Regions from separate parts of the Methylomonas montana genome, predicted to be linked through region 1. Evidence: riboswitches for the same ligand, from Rfam matches in the RefSeq annotation. Region 1 holds a riboswitch; the other holds the start of a gene.
What was found. A riboswitch is a leader RNA that binds a small molecule or an ion and turns the genes downstream of it on or off. The one in region 1 is predicted to bind cyclic di-GMP.
Positions count from the first base shown of each region.

Region 2: another riboswitch for cyclic di-GMP. It lies ahead of QZJ86_RS13575 (hypothetical protein); the one in region 1 lies ahead of QZJ86_RS17580 (hypothetical protein).

Region 1 covers NZ_CP129884.1:3,795,044-3,803,021, reverse strand. The annotation lists gene QZJ86_RS17590 (transglutaminase family protein) at 1-543, opposite strand, end outside; gene QZJ86_RS17585 (transglutaminase family protein) at 548-1,345, opposite strand; cyclic di-GMP riboswitch class I at 1,912-1,988, shown strand; gene QZJ86_RS17580 (hypothetical protein) at 2,099-2,887, shown strand; gene QZJ86_RS17575 (hypothetical protein) at 3,088-3,918, shown strand; gene QZJ86_RS17570 (hypothetical protein) at 4,029-4,442, opposite strand; gene ubiH (2-octaprenyl-6-methoxyphenyl hydroxylase) at 4,515-5,729, opposite strand; gene pepP (Xaa-Pro aminopeptidase) at 5,733-7,040, opposite strand; gene QZJ86_RS17555 (UPF0149 family protein) at 7,056-7,586, opposite strand; gene QZJ86_RS17550 (TIGR02449 family protein) at 7,688-7,915, shown strand; gene QZJ86_RS17545 (cell division protein ZapA) at 7,912-7,978, shown strand, end outside.
Region 2 covers NZ_CP129884.1:2,963,704-2,971,681, forward strand. The annotation lists gene QZJ86_RS13570 (hypothetical protein) at 1-1,292, opposite strand, end outside; gene QZJ86_RS13575 (hypothetical protein) at 1,363-2,133, opposite strand; cyclic di-GMP riboswitch class I at 2,228-2,326, opposite strand; gene QZJ86_RS13580 (hypothetical protein) at 2,793-3,932, shown strand; gene QZJ86_RS13585 (hypothetical protein) at 4,129-4,251, opposite strand; gene ppk2 (polyphosphate kinase 2) at 4,277-5,059, opposite strand; gene QZJ86_RS13595 (GTPase) at 5,254-6,837, opposite strand; gene QZJ86_RS13600 (GTPase) at 6,818-7,978, opposite strand, start outside.

The DNA of each region.
Region 1 (7,978 bases):
GCACGAGCCGCTGCCGAGACGAAGGGTTTGGGCGGGCGATTGCACGCCGGCTTCCTCGCGCATCCGGTAGCAAAACCGGTCATGGATGGTGTGATTCAGTTTGGATTGCAAACTGAATGTTTCCATGCCGCCGCCTAGACCGATGTCTTGCAACCATTGCTGAACGGCTGCTTGATCGTCGGCAAACACCGGTTGTTGAAACGCGGCCAGGTCGATACGTTCGCTGGTTTTATAAGCAAAAGGGTAAGTCAACGCATAATCGGCCACACAAAAATTCAGCGGCGCCTCTTCGTAGTGCTGAATGATCACATCGCTGGTAATGCTCAATTTGTCGGCCGGCTCTAAAAAGTCGACCAGCGCCAGCGAATTATCGAATATGTCCCGATACCACTTGATGCTATAAACCGGGCTGATCTCAAGCCGCGACGATTCTATTCGCACATCGTGGCCCTCGCGCGGGCGCAACAGCAGGCGATGCTGATTCAGTATCACCGGACCGGTAAACCAATATTCGGTCAGATGTCGTATCCGTAAACGCTGCATGGCTTTAATTCGGCAGGTTCTCTAACAGCTGGACGCCGGCTTGCATCTGCGTCGGATACAACGCCGGGCCGAACTGGGTGAAGATCGCCACGTCGGCGGCATCGTGTCCGTAAGCGACGATCACCCGTCCGCCGCGCGGCTCGGCTTGGGTGGGATCGAATGTATACCAGCGTCCGCCGACATAGGCTTCAAACCAGGCATGAAAATCCATCGGCTGTAGGCCGTACAAATAGCCCACCACCATGCGGGCCGGAATGCAGAGCGCCCGGCACAGTGCGATACCCAGATGCGCCAATTCGCGGCAAACGCCTTCGCCGGCCAGATTGACTTCCACTGCCGACATCTGAAAGTGCGGGGAATCGGGATTGAAGCGGATATAGTCGCGTATCCATTGGTTCAGTCTGGCGACCTGATCGTAGCCTGGCCTCTCCTCGGCGACGATTTCCCTAGCCAGATCGATGAAGCGGTCGGATTCGCAATAGCGGGTCGGCAGCAGATAAGTCAGTACCGTTTCCGGCAAATTCTGTACCTCGGTAAACGGCGCGCCGGGACAGGTGTCGATATGTTCGGTGGTGTGAATATCGGCGCTGGTATGCACGGAAAACTCGCCGGGCGGCGCGATCAACCGTTGACAGAGGTTGCCGTAGTAGTCGGTATATTCGAAAACCGGCACCGTCGGCTTCAAGGTGTAAGACTCGCGGGCCACCCATTGATTGGCGCCGTTACGCGGCCGCAACATCAGGATAAACGGGGTATCGACGCTGACGTCGAAGTTGATTTCGCAGCTAGTTTGCAGCCACATGTTGGTTATCCTTTTTTGATTACCGAGAAATGTCAGCCATATTTTAGCAGCTGTCGGCAGGCGGTAATTTTACTCTGGAATGACGGTTACGGATGGCTCTCCGTCAACGGCGATTACCTGTCGGCGTTGACGCGCCGACGCAATCATTATACGGGCCTATCGAGCTTCGTGGTTTCCTGGAAATGGAATAAATCCGCAATGCTTGGATATAACAGGCACCTATCCCTGACCATTGTCTTGGAAAACTATGTTATCTGGCATTTCGATAATCAGGGATTTAACTCGCTTTGTCACAAAATTCACGTTTTCCGACCGTGCTGAGCCATGCCGACCAGTCAAAAGCCAAGGATGAACGACATTGGTCTGCTTATTGCTTTGGTTTGCTAGATCACTTGCTGCGGCATGGCCGCAATCGGAATAAGGCCGGTCATGCCAAGTACTAGCAAGTATTTGAACGACTACTCCCTTCAATCCGGAGTAATCCACAAAATTCAACAGCGTTATTTTAAATGCTTGGCATGATCAGGATGCCTTCGCTCAAGGAGAGGAGCGGCGTCGTAGGGATGACGACATTTAGCCACATCCGCCGTGAGACGGAGTCGGAAAGCCACGGGTCTTGGAACGAGACAGCCGGGTTACCTTCAAGTGACAGGCCTGAGAGTACTGTTTGCCGGAATTGCGAAAACCACTGCAGCGGTCGGCCAAGGCCTTGAAGATTAACTGCAACCGTAAATCGCTTTTTAAGGATAAATAATGAAACAGAGAAAAAACCATCGCTCGAAATTGGCTAATGCCGGGGTATTGGCATTTGTGGTATTCAGCGGATTATTGGCACCCGCGTCGGCCAGTGCGGCCTTGGTTAGCGGCAATGCCCGCATCAGTATCGACAATAGCGCTTTTAGCGCGGCGGCCGGCTGGATTGTGGATCGTTATTTCGACGCCAGCTATAACACCACCGCCATCAATGCAAATACGGCCGGCGGTAGCGGTTCGACCTCGAATATGCAGTTTTCAGTTAACAGTGTCGATACCACGGTTTTTTACGGAAATCCGCCCAATCGTTATCTGGAAGCCACCACGACGGATACCGGTAATACCGCAGCGGGTCAGATTGGCTTGAGTGGCGCTTTAAGGCTGGCTGTGCCGGGTAATCCGGGGGCAGGGGTTTTGATGCCTTATGACTTTACCTTGGAAAAAATCGGCAGCATCTGGAATTTGGTTTCGCATGACTTGTTCTTTAAAGGGACGACTTTTCTACAGTTAAGCAATGCCAGCGAATCGGTCAACGCTAACGGCGAACTGACATTGAGCGGCGACTTGATCTTAGGCGGCGGCGTGGGACCTACTACTTATCCGAACGCATTTGGCCTGACCTGGAGTTCGTTCCTGGGGGTAAGCGGCGCCGGACAGACCGCTGTTGTCGGTAGCCTGAGCCTGACGCCGGCTGCGGTACCGCTACCGAGCGCAGTGTGGTTGTTCGGCAGCTCGCTGTTGGGCTTGATTGGCTACAAACGCCGTCAGTTGCATTGCGTGAGCGCTTAGATCATTGTCCTGCCAGATGCAGCCGTATGCGCTGCATCTGGCTTCCCCACCTGTTTGCAATGTCGTCGTGGGGCATTCCGTCAGGAGCGAACCACGGTATTTGTTCGACGGCTATTCAAGCCGGCCAACGAAGATGCAATACCGGGCTGATCGCCGCTCAAATCCATAGACCCTGGACGTAAATCCAGCGAGAGAAAATAATGAAAAAGTATCACTACCCTGTTATTCGCGGCATGCTGGTTGGCGTGGCCGTATATGGTGCATTCGCTTTCGGCAATGCGGAAGCGGCCACGGTAAGCGGTGGCGCCATGACGCTAAATCTGGATCGGGACGCGCTGATTGCCGGGGTGATTAAAGATAATTACCCCGACGCGCCGACCGAGACATTTTCTATCTGTTGCCGGCCTTCTCTTTACCTGGAAGAGTATTTCGATGCCTCGGCGGCATCGAAAACGTCTAGCCAGCTTCGAGATGAAAATACACCGGATCTTTACGACAGCGTGTCGGATGAAATTTCCGCCCTTGGTCGGCAATTTCAGGTCAACGCCTCGTCCCTGCCGGTCAATCCGTTAGGTAGGCAAAACAAAGCCACCACCTTTTCATTCGATCCCGCCAATTTAAGCGGCACGGCGACCGGGCAGATCGGATTGGGCGGCGTGATGCGTTTTCGGGTCGATGTCGACCCGCCGAATAACCGCGTACTGTTTGGCGATCTGGATCTGGAGTATATCCCGGCGTTGGCAAATGCTGTCACCGGGCAATCCGGTTGGATTTTGATGAACAACATCGGCTTTCGGATCGGCGGGTTTGATTTGTTCGATGTCAGCACCCAATTGAGCGGCAACACATTGAGTTTGAGCGGGATTCTGGGTCTGGGCAATGGCTTCGATCATCTCGGCGGCATCCGCGATACCCGAGTCGGCACCTTTAGCTTTCAAACCACTGTCGTCCCGTTACCGGCTGCCTTTTGGTTGTTTGCGAGCGGGATAGCGGGGCTGGGGTTCTCGACTTATCGTAAACGTTGGTCCTGAGCCGTACGGCGAATGGAAAAACTATGGAAGCGCTGAACAAATAGTCATCTTTTTGTAGTGCTAATACTCGTCATGTCCCAGATTGCATCGGGACATGACGTCAATTTTAATTAGCCATCGATAACGTCGTCGTCGGCGCTTTCTAACGCTACCGGTTTGGCCTTGAACACTTCGGCAACCAGCTCCAACTGGGCGCTGAAATGCGGCAACGACGGAATCTTCCAGCCTTTACCGATGACGCGGGCCAGCAGGTTGTTCAGCCAGGGTTTGTTCGAGCTGGCATGATGGATGATGAAGCGGTAACCCTCGCCGTCATTGAACACGGCAAAATCTTCCAGGCTCAATTCAATCGGTACTTCCTCGCCATAAAGCAAGGTCTGCGCATAGATTTTTCGGGCATCAATGTCGAAATTGAAAGCCTGCAATTCGGCAACCCCTTTGAGTATCTTGTTGGCTACCCAAATGATCAGTGCGTTGGGTGTCAACTTGATAACGATTTTGACCAAACTGGATTTAAAACTCATGGCTCCCCCTGTTTTTATTGTTTTATGGTCAGTTGTAGGCCGGAATCAGCATAAGTGTTTTCGGCAAGTTTGCTACTCCCGGTCGCCCAGCTTAGGTAAGCGCTCGGCCAATCCCATTGCATGTCGGGTCAGCAATTGTTTGGCAAACGGTAGGTGGTCCAGCAGGGTCAGGCCGGCGTTACGCACGGCTGCCAACGGCAGATTGCCGTTGGAGAACAGCTTTACCACGCTGTTGGTAAAACCTATGGTTTTGCCATGATCTTGTTGGCGTTGCCGGCTGTAGTTTTTCAGCAGGCGGGCATCGCCCAAATCGCCGTTTTGCTGTTGTTGGTCGATCAACATTTCTGCCAGCAAAGCCACATCGCGAATGCCTAAGTTAAAGCCTTGGCCAGCGACTGGATGCAATTGATGCACGGCGTTGCCGATGATCACGGTGCGGCCGGAAACCATGCTTTCGGCACGGATCAGGCTTAACGGAAAAGCCCGGCGCGGCGCGGCGAGTTTCAGTTCGCCCAAACGGTAACCGAAACAGTTCTGCAGCTCGGCGAGAAACTCGCGGTCGTTGACGTTAATCAGTGTCTCGGCTTGCTCGTGGCTGCGGGTCCAGACCACCGCCGATTGTTTGCCGGCCACCGGCAGCAAGGCCAGCGGGCCGAATTCGGTGAAGCGTTCGAAGGCAGTGTTGCGGTGCGGCAGCGCCGATTGCACCGTGGTGACCAGTGCGGTCTGTCCGTATTCGGTAACTTGTTGCGGAATTTCCAGCAGCTTGCGTACCGTGGAGTTGCCACCGTCGGCGCCGACCAGCAGTTGCGCGCTGACATTTAACGAGCTGCCGTCGTGCTGTTTCAGACTGACATTGACCGCGTCACGGCCGGACATCAAGCCGGCGACTCTGGTTTGGTACAGGCAAACCGTGTCGGTTTTTTCGACCAGATCGGCCATGTGCTGTTCGATGTCGCGGGCGACGATCACGTAACCCAGCGCTTCGACGCCTTGATCTTCCGCCGCCAGCCGGGTCTTGCCGAAGTGGCCGCGGTCCGAGACGTGAATATGTTTGATGGCGGTGGCTTTGTCGGCGACGCCGCGCCAGGCGCCCAATGCATTCAGCAGTTCCACGGTGCCGGCCGCCAAGGCCAGTGCGCGGTCGCCGGCCGGCGAATGGCGCAGTTGTTCACGGCTATTGGCTTCGACCAACGCAATCTTCAAGCCGCTATTTTTCAGCGCCAGGGCCAGACAGTTACCGGCCAGGCCGGCGCCGACGATGATCAGGTCGAAATCGGTTTGCATTGCTTAGCCCGCCATCAGCGCTTCGATGTCGGCAACTGCTTTGGGGACGCCGTGAGTGAGAATCTCATGGCCGTCTTTAGTCACCAACACATCGTCTTCGATACGAATACCGATGCCGCGCCATTGCTTGTCCACCGTTTCGCAGTCGGCCGGCACGTACAGGCCTGGTTCCACGGTTAAGACCATGCCCGGTTCCAGCAGGCGCCATTCGTCCTTGATCTTGTAATCGCCGACGTCGTGCACGTCCATGCCCAGCCAGTGGCCGATGCGGTGCATGTAAAACTGTTTGTATTTTTCGTCCTTGATCAGTTTTTTGGGTTTGCCTTTTAACAGACCCAGTTCGATCAGGCCCCTAGTGAGCGTTTCCACCGAAGCGTCGTGAGCCTTGTTCCAAGGGTTACCGGGTTTGATCTCGGCCAGCGCGGCGGCTTGGGCATCCAACACCAATTGATAGAGCTTTTTTTGCGGTTCGCTAAATTTGCCGGATACCGGAAAGGTGCGGGTAATGTCGGCGGCGTAATGGTCGCACTCGACGCCGGCGTCGATCAGAAGTAGATCGCCTTTGTTGAGTTTGTCCTTGTTGTCGACGTAATGCAGCACGCAGGCGTTTTTACCGCCGGCGACGATGGATGGATAAGCCACCGCGCGCAGGCCGTCTTGAATGAATTCGTGGATCAGCTCGGCTTCGATTTGATATTCGTACACACCGGGTTTGCAGGCTTGCATGGCGCGGATATGAGCCTTGGCGGACACTGCGCCGGCGCGGCGCATCAATTTCAGTTCTTCCGGGCTTTTGAATAAGCGCATTTCGTGGAGGATGTGTTCCAGCGACACCAGTTCGCCGGGCGCGCTGACGCCGCTGCGCGATTGCTTGCGAATGTGATTGATCCATTCCAGCAGTTTGTGGTCCAGATCGCTGTCCTTGCCCATCGGGTAGAACACCTTGCCCTTGTTTTCCAGCATGCCGGGCAGGATGTCGTCCAGATCGTCGATCGGAAAAGAGTCGTCGGCTTCGTAATGCTTGGTGGCACCTTCCAGGCCGGCGTGAGCGCCTTCCCACAAGGCTTTTTTCTCGTCGAATTCGCGGCAGAACAGGATGTATTCGCCTTGTTCGCGGCCGGGGATGAATACGGCCATCGATTCGGCTTCGTTAAAGCCGGTCAGATAGTAAAAATCGCTATCCTGGCGGAATGGATAATGGACGTCGCGGTTGCGGGTGCGTTGTGAAGCGCTGGCGATAATGGCGATATTGCCCTTGCCGATTTGCTTCATCAGGCTGGCTCGGCGTTTTTTGAATTCGCTTTGTTTCATGGTCGATTTTTGGCGTTAGTGGCTTTGCGACGATTGGCTGAGTTCGGCAAACTGATCGCGGACGGTAAAAACCGCGGCACGCACGTATTCGCGAATTTCGATCAGCGCGCTTTCATCGTCTTCGCCGGCGACGTCGGTGTCGATTTTGGTCAGTTCTATGATATCGCGCATCACTTCGGCGGTATCCCCCGGCCAGTCGGCACCGGTTTGCGCGTAACCGACGCCGAACAGAAAACCCTGGCACCAGCTACGCAGAGCTTCCACTTGCTCTTCCAAGGGTTCGTCGTCCTCGGGCATCAGTAAGTCGAAGGCAAATTCGTCGTTCTGATTTTCCAGTAATTGCCGGGTTTTTTCGAACACACCATGCAATAAGGCTTTGTCCTCGTCGATTAACTGCTGTTCGTCTGCGAATAACTCGCGCAGCCAGTTTTCGGCATCGGCCCGGATTTCGACACACAGTATGCCGGTGGCAATGCCATGCGCTTCCGCCGCACCGATGTCGGTATCCTGTTGCTCCAAAATGGCATTAACCGAGCGATAGGTCATTTGATCTGTGTTCCTATTAAAGCTGTTTAATAACATGGCTTATGCTAACATTCTTCGCCATCCACGATGATTATAACGTCATATCGGCCCATACTCCTGCTATGTCTGAAACAGAAAAAGACCCGTCAACCGAACTCGAAGCGTTGGAAGCTAAACTGGATGTGCTGATCACGCAGTTCAATCAAGTCAAAAACGAGAATAAGTCATTGAAAGTCAAGCAAGATGCTCTGGTCAAGGAAAAAGCTAAGCTGTTGGAGAAGACCACGCTGGCTAAGGCGCGGGTCGAGGCGATGATCGCCCGATTGAAAGCCATGGAGCATGATTCGTGAGAAAAACCGTACAACCTGTCTCGCTGAATATTCTCGACAAGGAATACAAAATCGCCTGTGCCG
Region 2 (7,978 bases), 830 kb from region 1:
GCCCAATCTCTGTATTTGCCGCTGACTACGTTAGCCAGAGTCGGCGCGACGCCGTCCAGTTTCACGAAACGGAATTTGCTGGCAGCGGCGGTTTTTTTCTCCAGCGACTGGATACCGACCGCCCAACGCACGCCCCAGGTGTTATCAAAGCCGTTAGCGGCGTTGGTGCCGTCATCCAATTCATCCAGGCAGTTACCGACCGAACCGGAAGTGTTGTTTTCGTGGATCATCGGATAGCCGTCGCCTTCAGCAAAGCCCAAGGCAACCGCGTCACCTGCTGGCGGGGTAGCGCCAGCGGCAGTGGTGCAGGGGTCTTGCAGGAATTTGATGTTGGATTGCGCTTGTGTACCGGAACCGTTTTCGCGGCGGCAGGTGTGCAGGTTAGACGCGCCTGGCAAATAAGCGGCAGCATTGGCAGCAGCCCAATCATACAGACCCAAACCGGTAGCACCGACTTTGATTTGGTTCCAGTCCGCCCAGTTACCGGCGTGAATCGCCGCCACTTGCGCAGAACTCAAGCTAGGCATGCAGGCTTCGGCTTCGCTGCCGACGGTGCAAGTCGCCGGAATCGCGCCGGTCGAAATTTGCGCGGCTTGCAGGGCAAAGTACAGTTTTTTAGTGACAGGTACGCCAAAGGCCAGCGCCGAGGCGCTTTTCACGGTCAATTTGGCCACGTCGTCGGCAGTCACGTCCGAATAACCGGCTGGTGTATTGTTGCCGGTAAACTGCGCAGGGTCGACGTCGGAAATGCCGAAGTCAGCGATGTGCTTGACGTATTTGGTAGGATCAGCCAGGTCGTAAGGGCATTCGATGACACCCAAAGTGGTGCCGGCAACCGGTGCGGTGACTTGAGTGCAAGCCGAGCTGATTTTCAAAAACTCGATACTGGCACTAGCGGCATCGCCATTGGCTTCGGCGATCAGCGGGCTGACGCCGAACGCGGAACCGCCAGCACTGCGTTTATAAACCAGGATGTTAGGCTTATTGGTTGGCAAACCGCTGTTGGTGGCGGCTTTTTCGCACAAATAAGCGTTTTGGTCGGAGCCGGTCAAGCTGTCTTTATATTTCCAGACTTTTTTGCTGCTGTCGCAAACTTTATCGACAGCTGGCACGGTGGAATCGGTGATCAGCTTTTCGATGAAGTTGACCGCCGCGGAAGCGCCGGACAAATATACGGTGTTGGTTTGCGCGGGATCGATGATCGGCAAGTTGTTGGCATCAACGTTGATGGCCGCTTGCGCGCCGGAAGACAGGGCGGCGGAAATCGCCACGCCTAATACTAATTTTTTCATGAGTTTTTCCTCTGGTGTTAAGATTGAATCATTGAGACGGGATGGCAAACAAACGCCATCCCTGGGAACCTTACGCGGCAGCGTGTTTACGGCGAGTCATGCGCAACACGCCCATCAGGCCGGCGCCGAACATCCAGACTGCGGCAGGCAGCGGCACCGCGGCAACGGCAGGACCGTAGCTCAACGAGTTGCCTGCCAATGTCCATTTACCGGCAGTCAACACAGGTGCAGCAGTGCCGTTCAAGTAAAAGAAGTTACCGGCCGAACCATAGGCAATATTCGCTGCCGCATCACTTTTGGTTCCCCACAAGGTATCGGCAGTGTTGAGTTGATTGTGCTGTCCGGTATTGGCTGTATCGGAATCGGCCACCAATGAACTCAAGTTTGCCGCTGTGTTGGACACTGTTTCACCTGGGTTATCAGCCAACGCACCGCCGTTGATCGCGCCGGCGTGATTCTTGATACCAGTACCAGCAGCAGCCGCAACAGTTAAGTTGGTGTAAGCAGCCGGAGCACCCGCACTGGTTGCCAATTGTTTGGAGCCATTACCTACCGCAACCGTAAATACAGTTTGTGATGCATCCAAACCGGCTGAAAAAGTATTCCACAGCGCGTAAGCTGACAGATCAAAGCTTTTGGTATATGAAGCATTACCAACATTAGCAATCAAATCACCGTTGGTCAGACCCAAATCCAGCGTAAAAGTCAGGGCTTGGCTTTTGTCATAAACAGACAAAAAGGCTTCTGAGAGTGTAGCGCTACCGGTTGCGATACTCGCGTTCGCCGCGCCAGCGCCTGCCAACAGAGCCGCAGCCATTAAAGTTTTGCCGAAATGTTTCATTGTTTGTTTCCTTATGATTTAAAAATAAAAGTCTAAATACACAAGGTGACAGCCCAGCCATCTTGAGCATTGTCAATGTACGTCCTTATCATCGCCAGCCATCCAGGCCACCCGCCAAAGCAGGCATGACATTCAATACTCAAGATCCGAAGCTTTCCGTCCCCGCCTCGCGACGAGTTTGGCTTTTACACGCTTATTTTTACACTGCTATCTAACACCAAGACGGTGCTGCTCTCCCCGCTACCATGTTGCATGTCGCTCTACCCTCGCCGACTCCCTAACCTCTTCCGTCGCCTACTCCCTATGCGTGCCGTCCTTGCTCCCTAATCTGTCCTGAATCTTTACGAACCGCCCGAATAGGGCCTGTCCTTCAGTTGCGGCGGATTATTCCAGAGCAAATCGGGGGTTTCCGTTACACGTCTGTTACGGTTTCGTTAAATGTAATACGCACGCCACCGCGACTCGCCGAAAAGCCGTCAGCCATATCGGCCCAAGCGTTTGTTTTAATTGAATAGCTTTCCGCGACGATGCTGAAATGACTTCAGCCAAGGGAACTTGCCGGTAAACCGATCCGGCTGTACAGTTGGACTTTTAAGGACTGCAAGTCTTGCGCTTGCCGACTAAACATCACTATCGGCTGTCAAACGAAAGGAAACGGAATGAGCGAAACAACAACCCTGGAACAAGCTTTTGGCAGCGCCGCCCACCCAATCAAAGGGCTGGAGCATTTAGCCAGGGATTTGAATCGCTGGTATTTGAACCAGCCGGCCGAGCATCACTTCCTGCATCCTTGTGTGATCGACGGTAAACCGGCGCTGGTGTGCCAAGCCGGTTTGAGTCTCAATGCCCAAGCAGCCTTTGCAGCGTTGCAAGATATTGCCCGGCGTTACGGCATTTATTTAAAGGAAGACAGTCGCTTAAAGAACGATGACTCGATTCCGCATAACCGCCGCCGCAATGTCTGTTTGGTGTTAAGTTTTTGTATCGGCATGATGGCGACTTCTCGGGTCGTCACTGCCAAAGATTTGCTGCCGGTCAATGCCGTGCAGCCGGCGGCCAGCCAAATTACCGAGCCGATTAGCCGGATGCAAGCCAGCCTGGCGGTCGGCGGCGATGGCGTCTCGGTGATTCGCTTGCGTCAGCAAAAACCGCCCTCTGCCGCCCAGGTATTGGCCGCGTACAGTCAGAAACAAGCGACGTTAACAAGCAATCAACTCGCGGAAACCGAAATCGCCGGCTTCCTGACCACGCTCTATCAAGCCGAATCTGGCGACCCTGCTTCGATCAACGCCGACCTGGCCGCCATCGCCGACTATTATTCGCGCTATCCGCAAGTCATCGGTTTAATCAACGAGTTACGCGGCCAAAAACTGACACTCAAATATCGGCAAAACAACTGGCAGACCCAAGCCTGGGGCAACCAATATGGCGTAGACAGCGTCACCATCTACTTCGACACCCGGCTGGGCGCGCAATTGCTGAACGCCCCCGGCTGCGACGCCACGCCGGCCTGTAGCATTTCGCCGGCCGACGCTTTATTACACGAATTACTGCATGCCAAATTGATGCTATTGGATAGCCAACATTTCATCGAAGGCGGCGGTATGGCTCAAACCTTGTATCCATTTGAGCATGAGCGGGAAGTGATCTCGCACGAAAACGAGCTATACCAAGACATGAATCAAATGGATGGCCTGGCCCGGCCTTTGCGGCATCGGCATAGCGGCGAATTGCTACAGGTAAGCTGCCCTGCCTGCACCCCGACCAAGCAAGTTGCCTCGGCCGATTTAAGCCTGTAAAACTGGAGGGGATCTCTAAAATCTCCTTCTTCCTCCGGAGGCTGTCGTAAAAGTCAAATGTAGGTTGGGCAGAGCAGAGCGAAGCCCAACAAAACCAAAATGTTGGGCTTCATTGTATTCAGCCCAACCTACCTTTTACGACAATCTCCTCCAGGAGAAGGTTGAGATCAGGGGATTATATCAGTAACTTATACCCTCACCACTGGTTACAGATCATGACGTAAGCATCCAGCCGCGCAATTTTCCAGGCCGCACCCTGTATCTGGACGATTGCAGGGTTATCGGAAACGCCGGTTTTCGCGAGCACTCGATCACTCATGCCTACCGAACCTTGCCCACCCGCCTCAAGGCGCAATCATGCCGTTGTGCAAATAGCTTTCTTCGTAATTGAAGACAATATTGGCGTCCGGCAGTACCAGCGCCTCGTTTTTGCCCTTGTAATCCAAGCGAAATAGTAAATCCTTGATGATGTTGATCCGCGCGGCCTGCTTGTCGTCCGACCTGACCACGGTCCACGGCGCGGACAAATGATGGGTTCTGGCAAACATGATGTTGCGGGCGTCGCTGTATTGCTGCCAATGTTTTTGCGCTTCCTTGTCGATGGGGCTGACTTTCCATTGTTTAAGCGGATCTTTTTCACGTTGTTTCAGGCGTTCTTTCTGTTCGGCCTTGCTGATGTCCAGATAATATTTCAGCAGTTTGATGCCGGAGCGCACTAGCAATTGCTCGTAGTGGGAAACGGTTTCGATGAATTCGTGATATTCGGCGTCGCTGCAAAACTCCATCACCCGCTCGACGCCGGCCCGGTTGTACCAACTGCGGTTGAACAATACCATTTCCTGCGCGGCCGGCAGATGGTGCGTGTAACGTTGAAAATACCAGGTGCTAAGGTCGCGATCGGACGGTTTGCCCAGCGCCACCACCCGAATTTCCCTCGGGCTGAGATGCTGAATGATGCGCTTGATGGTACCGTCCTTGCCGCCGGCATCACGGCCTTCGAAGATAATCAGAATCTTGTCGCCATGCTTGATGATGTGGTTCTGCAACTTGACCAGTTCCTCCTGGAGTTGTTGCAAAGTATCTTTGTAGACTTGTTTATCGGGTTTGGGTGCGTGTTTTTTGCTCATGGTGGCCGGCCTTGTTTAAAGTGTGTCGGTAAACATAGCAACAATGCGCGCGTATTGTAATGGCCGGATAAATTTGGCCACTTTATTAGATGTTGGGCGAGCAAGCGTTTTTCGCTTGTCCACCGAATTGGACGATTTCGCGTGGGCACGAAAAACATATGCCTCCCGGCTAGCTATCAAAATTCAAGTTAATTTCAATCCGCCAACAACACCCTACCCAATAAACTCCCCTTGTCGATCGAGGCAACCGGCTCCGCCGCGCAACGTTCGATCATCGTCAATAATTGCTGTCGCAATAATTCGTTCCGCTGTTGCTCGGCCTGCATCGTCAATTTGATCTCGGCCATCACCGCCGACAAGCCCTGCTGCAAGCCTTTCTGCAAGCCTTTCAACGCCGCCTTCTGCAAGGATGGCTGGATTTTTTTATGCAGGAAAAACGGGATCAGCCAGCTCAGGGCAATCAGCAATACGCTATGAACCGCAAAGTCTGTGCCGAGATAAGCCGTGGCGTCTGCGGCGCTGTGATAGTAGCCGGAGAACACTTGATAACCGACCGCGCCCATTGCCGCCAACGGCAGCAGCGTTTCGCAGATCGCGGTCAGCTTTAATAAAAAGCGCTGGGCGCCGTTGCCGGGCTTGAGCAAAGCCTGGCGGCCGGCCAGTTCGGTCTGGGCGGTAAGATTTTTCTCGGCATTGTCCCGGATGGTTTGCAGCGCGGTTTTTAAAGGCTTGCTGGGGATATTGGCTTGCGCGGCCTGCAATATCAGTTCGTCCAACAGATCGTTCAAACGGTTTTGCGCCCAGTCGTCCCACAGTTTGATCTCGGCTTTTTGGCCAAGGTTTTCCGCCCAGAATTGCGCGAGTTGTTTGATGGGCCAGGCCAAACCCTGCTGCAAGCTGGCTTCCGCATGTTGCCACAGGGCATCCAGATTTTGCAGCAATTGCTGATAATCCTGCCCGGAAAACTCGTCGGCCAGCTGTTGCAAAGCTTGTTGCAATTGCTGCCGGCGAAATTGCTCGCCGCGCAATTCCAGTTGGGCGACGCTGTGCCGGCCGGATAGTTGCCGCAACTGCTCCAGCAATTGCGCAAACTCATCGCCGTCCGGTTCGCTGCAACTGGTACGAAAGATCAAGGGATCGCTAAAACCGGCCTTGCCCAGCTGCTTTTTAAAGTCGTCGTATTGCACCGGCTGGCCACGATCCCACTGGTTCATCACAAACAACCAGGCATGTTTAGCACCTTCCGCCAACAACAACTGCCAGGCCTTGTTGTCGCGGTAGCGTTCCGGGCTGACCACGTAAAGCAAGACGTCGATATGCGGCAGCCACTCCAAAACCAAGCGTTTGTTACTGAGTTCGACGCTGTCGAAATCCGGCATGTCGATCCAGACAATATGACTATTGGCTGCGTCGTTATGCTGGCTGATCTTGATGCTGTCCAGTGGCAAGCCGGCCGGCAGTTTATTGATCGCCAGACTCTGATGGTGATACAGCGTGACTTCTCGCGAGGTAGGCCTTTCGATGCCGGCTCTGGCAATCGCTTGGCCGGCCAAGCGGTTTAATAAGCTGCTTTTGCCGACGCCGGTGCCGCCCATGAAGGCAACGATCAGCGGCCGCGCATCCGGATCGGAAACGCTGGCGGCGAATAGATTGTCGGCGCTGCGCGTGTCTATCGTCGTCAATAACTGCGCTCGTTTGGCGCTCAGGCGGCCTTCGGCTTGCGCGGCTGCCGCCCATTGCCGGGCCTGCGTCAACAATTCAGAGTAATCGTAAGCCATGTTTCTTCTCTTTCAGCGCCTGTTCCGCCTGTGACAAAAGTTGTTCGGAAATATTGAAGCGGGTTTGCGACTGCACGCCTTGCGGCAGCAAATACAGGCGCTGTTTCAGGCAAGCCTCGAACAGCGCGGTTTTGACGGTATTGAGCTGATGTTGTTTTAACTCGGCTTCGACTTTATGCATATAACTGCCGATGGCGCTTTCCGCCAACAAGGAGGTAATGGTCAACATCAACGGCGTGATCACCAGATCGTGAATGCCAATGCCGCCAGCCTGAATCGCCAGTAACAACGCGCCGGCATCGGTGGTGACGCGAGTGGCGCGCAGGCTGTTCAAAACTATCGGTTGCTCTTGCAGTTTCAGATACAAGCGCTGAGCGGAAGCCTCGACATCCTGCTGAAAATCGCTGTGATAGTCGCTGACCGCCTGGCGATAGGTCTGCAATAAATCGGTGCGCTTCTGTCGGAGCGCCATTGCGGTTTCCTTCCACCAGCGGCTGTCGGCCGGTTCGGTTTCGGTTCTTTCCAGCAAACGGTCGGCCAGCTGGATCATCAGATGCTCGCCCAACTGATTCAATACCGCCAATTCCTGATTGGGATTGATGGTCGAGCGGCCGCCGCCCAATTCGAATAATTTGCGAAACGGCCAGGTCATCGCTCGCCGAGTTTTGCCTAATGCTTTGGCGATACCGGGAATTTCCAGCAGTGTCAGCAGATTTAATAAGGCGTTTTGAAAGGTTTCGTAATGATGCGGGTGGTTCAAGTAGTCGCGCTGGTATTCCTTGACCGCCTGCGCCAGACATTGATCGACCAAAGTCTGCCAATGCCGTTGGGCATGATGCTCGGCAAACACCGGCTCCAACCATGGCAGCCAGTAGCGATTCAGCAATTGCTGCTGCCGGCCACCATGTTTGCTACGCGAGACTTTCTTGGCCAGCTCGGTTAACGCTCGCTCCGCCGACGCCGGCCAGCTCGGCACAGCTGGGGCTTTTTGGAACAATAGCGGCACCACGACCGGCAAAGGGTCTTGGCGGGTTTGCAACCATTTTTGCCGCAGCGAATCCAGAATCACCGGTTCGCTGCCTTCGTTGAGTTTATTGACGCAAATCAGCGTCGGTTGCTGGAAAACCTCAATGGCTTTCAT